Regions from separate parts of the Mycolicibacterium sp. HK-90 genome, predicted to be linked through region 1. Evidence: riboswitches for the same ligand, from Rfam matches in the RefSeq annotation. Region 1 holds a riboswitch; the other holds the start of a gene.

Region 1 (3,402 bases):
CCGCCGAGCATCCACCGCACCGCGGCCTGCGCCTTGTGCGGATCGTCGGAGGTGACGATCAGCAGGCTGGCCAATGCGGACAGCACCTCGGCCACCGCCACACCGGCCAGGACGAGGCGCACCGTCGTCATCCGTCCGCCCGATCGGGCCAGGAAGTACACCGCGACGAGCGCGAGGAACGCGCCGAAGAAGGCCGCCAGCGGCAGCGTCAACAGTTGTAGCGCGCCGGCGCCCAGCACCAACATCGCGACGGCACCGACCGCGGCGCCCGAGGACACCCCGAGCAGCATGGGATCGGCCAGCGGGTTGCGCACCACGGCCTGCAGCACCATGCCGCAGGCCGCCAGTCCGGCGCCGATCACCGCACCCAGCACCACCCGCGGCAGCCGGGCGTCGAGCACGATGGATTCCCTGACCGCGGGCCAGGTCTGCTCGGCCAGGCCTGGGTGGACGGCATGCAACACGATGGCCCACACCTGCCCCGGCGCGATTGACACCGAGCCGATGGCGACGCCGGCCGTCATCGCCGTCAGCAACAGCGCGATCAGCCCGGCCACGACCATCCGGTACGGGATCACGAAAACCGGTCCGGGTGCAGCTGCCGGGCCAGGGCGTCGACGGCCCGGCCCACCCGCACCCCGACCACCACCGACGACAGCGGGAGCACGGCGAACCGCTGGTGTTCGACCGCCGGAACATGCTGCAGCAGAGGATGTTCGGTCAGGAATCTCTTCTTGTCCGCGACCGGCTGGTCACCGTAGTCGTAGATCACGATGACCTCGGGTGCGCGCTCGGCGAACTGCTCGAAGGACACGTCGCCCCAGACCTTGGGCACATCGGCGAACACGTTCACGCCGCCCGCGGCCTCGATCATCCGGTTGCCGATACCCTTGCCACCCGAGGTGAACACCGTCGCCTCGCCGCTGTCGTAGACCCCGACCCGGACCGCCTCGACCCCACGCAGTTTTTCCGCGGACCGCCCCAGCTCGCCGTGGATGTTCTCGATCAGTCGTTCCGCGCGGTCGGCGACACCAAAGATCGTTCCGATACTTCGGATTTCGTCATCCACGGTCGACATGCTGACCGGCTTGTCCAGGCAATCCTCGATGTTCAGGTAGGTGTGGACCCCGGCGTCGATCAGGCGCTGCCTGCCGCGGCCCTCCTTCTCGTCGAACGCGCTGTCCCAGCCGCCGTAGACGAAATCGGGTTCGACGGCCAGCAGCGACTCGTAGGACGGGTACTCCTTGGCCAGCACCGGCAGCCCGTCATACGCGGCCTGATACTCGGGCAGGATCCGGTCGTCGAGATAGGACGTGCCGACCATGGATTCTTCCAACCCCAACGCCAGCAGCGTCTCGATCGCATGCTGGTTGAGTGCCACCGCCCGGGTCGGCGGCCGCTCGTAGGTGGTGCTGATGCCGCAGTTGTCCACGGTCACCGGGAATCCCGGTGGGGCGTTGCCCACGGTGTCCGGGGTCGCCGTCGAGGCGCATCCCGATACCAGCAGCGCCGTCAACCCGGCGATCATCCAACGAGCAGCCACAGGCCCACCCATCCTCTCCGGGGAGATCCGCCCCAGCGCGTGCGAGGTGGCGACTGCGGTGCGTATCTGGCTCTCGATTCTCAGCAGCTGAGGATCGATCACAGTGGCGGGACCGCGCCGGATTCACACCGGCTTCCGCGATCCGCAGTCGCCCTATCGCCGTCGATGGTAGGTCAGCGGTTGCCGACGAACGGCAGCAGCGCCATCTCCCTGGCATTTTTGATCGCCGCGGCGACCTGTCGCTGCTGCTGCGGGGTCAGGCCGGTGACGTGCCGAGACCGAATCTTGCCGCGCTCGCTGATGAACGTGCGCAGCAGCTGAACGTCCTTGTAGTCGACCTCGGTGACCCCGAGCGCGGCCAGCTGGTTGCGCCTGGGTTTCTTGACATCGGTCGACCGCGGGCGCTTCTTGGAATCCTTCTGGGATTTGGCCATCACCAGCTCGACTTCCGCACGCCCGGCAGTTCTCCGCGGTGCGCCAGCTCCCGCACCCGGACCCGGGACAGCCCGAACTTGCGCAGGTGCCCGCGCGGCCGGCCGTCGACCGAGTCCCGGTTGCGCAGCCGCACCGGACTCGAATCGCGGGGCAGCCGCTGCAGGGCAGTGACGGCCGTGGCTCTCTGCTCGCGCGTGCTCAGCGGATTCCGGATGATCTCCTTGAGCGCTGCCCGCCGTTCGGCGTAGCGCTCCACCAGTTCGCGGCGCCTCTCGTTCTTCACGATCTTGGACTTCTTGGCCATCAGCGTTCCTCGCGGAAGTCGACGTGCTTGCGGATCACCGGGTCGTACTTGCGTAAGACGATCCGGTCCGGGTCGTTGCGCCGGTTCTTGCGGGTGACGTAGGTGTAGCCGGTCCCGGCCGTCGACTTGAGCTTCACGATCGGGCGAATATCGGTGCGGGCCATCAGATCTTCTCCCCCTGGCTACGCAGCCGGGCCACCACGGCCTCGATGCCGTCGCGGTCGATCACCTTGATTCCCTTGGCGCTGACCCGCAGCCGGATCCGGCGCCCCTCGGTGGGCAGGTAGTAGGTCTTGGTCTGGATGTTGGGGTTCCAGCGGCGTCGACTGCGCTTGTGCGAGTGCGACACCGTGTTGCCGAATCCGGGCGAGCGCCCGGTGACTTGGCAATGGGCCGACATTGAATCTCCTTACTCGTGGGGTAGCCTGGCTTAAACATAATGATAATCATTTTCAATAGCTAGTTGGGAGGCCAGGTGCGCACCCCTGTTGTGCTGGTCGCCGGTCAGGGCGACGTCGATGGTGTGGCCGATCAGTTGAGCGGTGGCCCGGGGACCGTCCTGGTCCGTCACACCTATGACGGCCAGGTGGTGCTGCGGACGGTGTCGGATGCCGGCGGCAGCTCTGAAATGGCTCTCGAGCTGGCCCACGGCTGCGTGTCCTGCACGGTGCGCGACGACCTCCTGATCCTGCTGCGGCGTCTGCACCGCCGCAGCGACGTCACCCGCATCGTCGTGACGCTGATGGGCTGGCTCGAACCCGAACCGGTGTGTTGGGCCATCGAAAACGTCCACGTTCACGTCGGCCCGGGCTACATCGACGGGCCAGCTGCCCGTGACGTCAGCATCGAGGCGGTCATCGCCTGCATCGACACCGTGGGCTGGCTGCATCAGGCGGTCGGAGAGGACGAACTGGGCGACGGGCGCACGGTCGCACAGGTGGTGGTCGGCCAGGCCGAGTTCGCCGACGTCCTGGTCCTCACCGAACCCGATGCCACCGTCCTGTCCGTGCTGCGCCGACTGACGCCCCGTGCGCGCATCACCGTCGGCACCGAACGGGTCGAGATGGCGCTGGCACACCTGGAACCCGGAAGGCGGCGTGGCCGCGCCGCCTCACCGCAC
Region 2 (3,402 bases), 1.4 Mb from region 1:
TTTCCCGTCGACGACGGGGTGTCGCGCCGCGGCAGTTTCTACTCTTGGAGGACTAGGTGACGTCATCACAGCGATGGGCGCGCGGTCTCGCGGCCGCAGGTGTCGCACTGGGGGTTGGATTCATGTTGATGCCAACGGCTTCGGCTGATCCCGACGGTGCGGTCCACACCGAACCCGCTCCAGCGCCCGCGCCGGTGCCGGCTCCTCCACCGCCGGGTGCGCCCGATCCGTTGGCCGCCCCCGCCCCGGTAGGTGCCCCTGATCCGGCGGCTGTGCCGCCGGCCCCCGTCGCAGGCGAGGCCAGCCCCGCTGCGCTGACCGCATGCTCCCAGTTCGCCGACGCGCTGGACAATGCCTCGACGTTCTACGGTGACTTCGCCGACACGATCGAGGGCACCGAGCGCCCCGACTATGCGGATCCGTTCGTGAGCATGTCGAATGTCAGCGGCCGCACGGCACTTCGCGAGTCGGCCGCGCAGGCGATGAGCGCCGCGAACACCCCCGGATTGGCGCCGGACATCGCCAACCCCATGCGCTCGTGGTCCCTCGACGCCACCAAACTGCTCGTGAAGATGGGGCTGCGGGGCAGCGGAAACACCCTGAATGTGACTGCCACGGAACTCAACGAGGATGCCCATACCGCGCAGATGGCGTGCGCGATGGCCGGAACGCATGCCTGACGCATCCCGGCGGCGTCAGCTATTACGTTGGGCAACATTGGTTTTGCTCACTGTGGTGGCGTTGTCCGGTTGTTCGGGCAAGCCCGAGGCGCAGCCTCCCGCTCCCAAACTCCTGGGTGACGCGGACCTCGATGCGTTGCTGCTCAGCCCTGCTCAGCTGAACATCCTGATGGGCACCACCGGAATGACCCCGCGACCGGCGGTGCGGACGATGGGCGATCACCGTAATCTGCTGCCCAACCTCAACTGCCTGGGTGTGTGGCAGGTCAACGAGGCGGCCATCTACGGAGAAGGCTGGAGCGCGCTGCGTCAGCAGCTGCTCCGTTCGCCGAACGACGACAACTGGGACAACCTCGTCGTCCAGTCCGTGGTGACCTTCCCATCGGAACAGGACGCGCGCGATTTCTACCGGCAATCCGCCGAGCGGTGGTCCAAGTGCACCGATCACAATGTGAACATCAACCTCAACGGACAGCAGCTGCCCAAGTGGCGTAGCGGGCCGCTGTCCGAGACCGACTCACAGCTGACGATCCCGTTCACGCGAGGCGAGGGGGAGCAACAGCGTTCCTGCCAGCGGGCACTGGCGGTCGAGGCGAACGTGATCATCGACGTTCAGGCTTGCAAGCCGGCATCGGCGGCCGTCAACCAGGCCGCCGAGGTGGCCGACACCATCAGGGCCGACATCCGGGACTGACCCCGGCGGCGCGGTAGTCTCATACTCGCAGCTGGTTTGTCGGCGCCGGGGTACGTGCGACGTCGACACCGAGCGTCGCAGGCTGGTTGAGATGCGGCGTGAGAGGGAACCCGGTGAGAATCCGGGACTGTCCCGCAGCGGTATGCAGGAACGACCGCCGTCATCAGCACTGGCCCGCAGGCAACTGCGGCTGGGAAGCGACGGCCAGTAGGTGCACGGTTTCCGTGCGGGCCTGTGAGTCCGAAGACCTGCCAGCCGTACCGGGCGCGCCGCGTCCGGTGGTTCATCGCCTCGTGGAATGGGCAGTGGCCGAAGCGGTTCACTCGTGGCGGGTGGCTGTCTCGGTTGGATGTCTTCTGGCGGTGGCCATCCTCCCGCACGTCGAAGGACATCGTGATGAGCACAACCGCAGCACCTTTCACCGCCACCATCCTCGGGTCGCCCCGAATCGGTCCCCACCGAGAACTCAAACGCGCCGTCGAAAAGTACTGGGCGGGACGGATCGGTCGTGACGAACTGGAATCGGTCGCCGCCACCCTGCGCCGCAACACCTGGGACTCTCTGGTCGCAGCCGGCCTCGATTCGGTGCCGATCAACACCTTCTCTCACTACGACCAGATGCTCGACACCGCGGTTCTGGTCGGCGCCTTACCGGCCCGGGTGGCCGGTGTCGCCGACGATCTGGACCGTTACTTCGCCGCGGCCCGCGGCGGTGTCTACGGCGACGCAGAGATCGCACCGCTGGAGATGACCAAGTGGTTCGACACCAACTATCACTACATCGTGCCCGAACTCGGCCCCGACACCTCGTTCTCGCTCAACCCGGACAAGGTGTCGGGGGAGCTGGAAGAGGCACGCGCGCAGGGGATCCCGGCCCGACCCGTGATCATCGGCCCGATCACGTTCCTGGCGTTGTCGAAGGCCGTCGGTGGCGCGGGCGCGCCGATCGGGCGGCTGGACGAACTCGTCGACGTCTATGCCGAACTGTTGCGATTGCTGGCCGCGCAAGGTGTCGGCTGGGTCCAGATCGACGAGCCGGTGCTGGTAACCGACTTCGTGGGCAACGCCGGCGAACTCGCCGAGCGCACCTACGCGCGGCTCGGCGGTCTCACCGAACGGCCTGCGATCTTCGTGGCAACGTACTTCGGCGAGTTGACCGATGCGCTGCCTGCCCTGGCCCGCACACCGGTCGAGGCCATCGGTGTGGATCTGGTGGCCGGCTCGGCGGCCGCACTGGCTGCGGTTCCCGAGCTGTCCGGCAAGCTGCTGGTGGCCGGCGTGGTCGACGGCCGCAATATCTGGCGGACCAACCTGGATGGTGCATTGGATACCCTGGCCGCCCTGGTCGACCGAGCCAAGACGGTGGCCGTATCTACCTCATGCTCGACGTTGCACGTGCCCTACACGCTGGACGCTGAGCCGGATATCGATGCGGCACTGCGAAGTTGGCTGGCATTCGGGAGTGAGAAGGTCAGCGAGGTGGCGGCTCTGGCCCGTGGTCTCCGGGACGGGCGCGACGCCATCGCGCGGGAGATCGAGGCATCGAACGCGGCGATCGCATCCCGGAAGGACGATCCGCGGCTGACCAATGCCCAGGTACGGGACCGGATCGCGTCGATCCTCACGTCCGGCGCCCAGCGGGCGCCGGCGGATCAGCGCCGTGTCGCCCAGCAGGACCGGTTGCAGTTGCCGGCCTTGCCCACCACCACGATCGGCTCCTATCCACAGACCTCGGACATTCGCATCGCCCGGGCCGACCTGCGGGCGGGCAAAATCGATGCCGAGGAGTATGAGCGCCGGATGAAGGCAGAGATCGCCGACGTCATCACGCTGCAGGAGCAGGTGGGCCTCGACGTGCTGGTGCACGGTGAACCCGAACGCAACGACATGGTGCAATATTTCGCCGAGCAACTCGATGGATTCTTCGCCACGCAGAACGGTTGGGTGCAGTCCTACGGCAGCCGATGTGTGCGACCGCCGATCCTGTATGGGGATGTGGCGCGGCCGGAGCCGATGACGGTCCAGTGG

Evidence for each region. Region 1 has a riboswitch for cobalamin ahead of QU592_RS27710 (ABC transporter substrate-binding protein). Riboswitches for the same ligand answer to the same signal wherever they lie in the genome.
Region 2: it holds a riboswitch for cobalamin, as region 1 does, so the genes downstream of both, metE (5-methyltetrahydropteroyltriglutamate--homocysteine S-methyltransferase) here and QU592_RS27710 (ABC transporter substrate-binding protein) in region 1, are expected to answer to the same signal.

Annotation. Positions count from the first base shown of each region.
Region 1 covers NZ_CP129613.1:5,787,683-5,791,084, forward strand. The annotation lists gene QU592_RS27705 (FecCD family ABC transporter permease) at 1-563, opposite strand, end outside; gene QU592_RS27710 (ABC transporter substrate-binding protein) at 575-1,543, opposite strand; cobalamin riboswitch at 1,584-1,705, opposite strand; gene rpsR (30S ribosomal protein S18) at 1,717-1,977, opposite strand; gene rpsN (30S ribosomal protein S14) at 1,977-2,282, opposite strand; gene rpmG (50S ribosomal protein L33) at 2,282-2,446, opposite strand; gene rpmB (50S ribosomal protein L28) at 2,446-2,682, opposite strand; gene mrf (ribosome hibernation factor-recruiting GTPase MRF) at 2,758-3,402, shown strand, end outside.
Region 2 covers NZ_CP129613.1:4,372,569-4,375,970, reverse strand. The annotation lists gene QU592_RS20960 (Rv2240c family protein) at 123-680, shown strand; gene QU592_RS20955 (sensor domain-containing protein) at 718-1,374, shown strand; cobalamin riboswitch at 1,455-1,631, shown strand; gene metE (5-methyltetrahydropteroyltriglutamate--homocysteine S-methyltransferase) at 1,771-3,402, shown strand, end outside.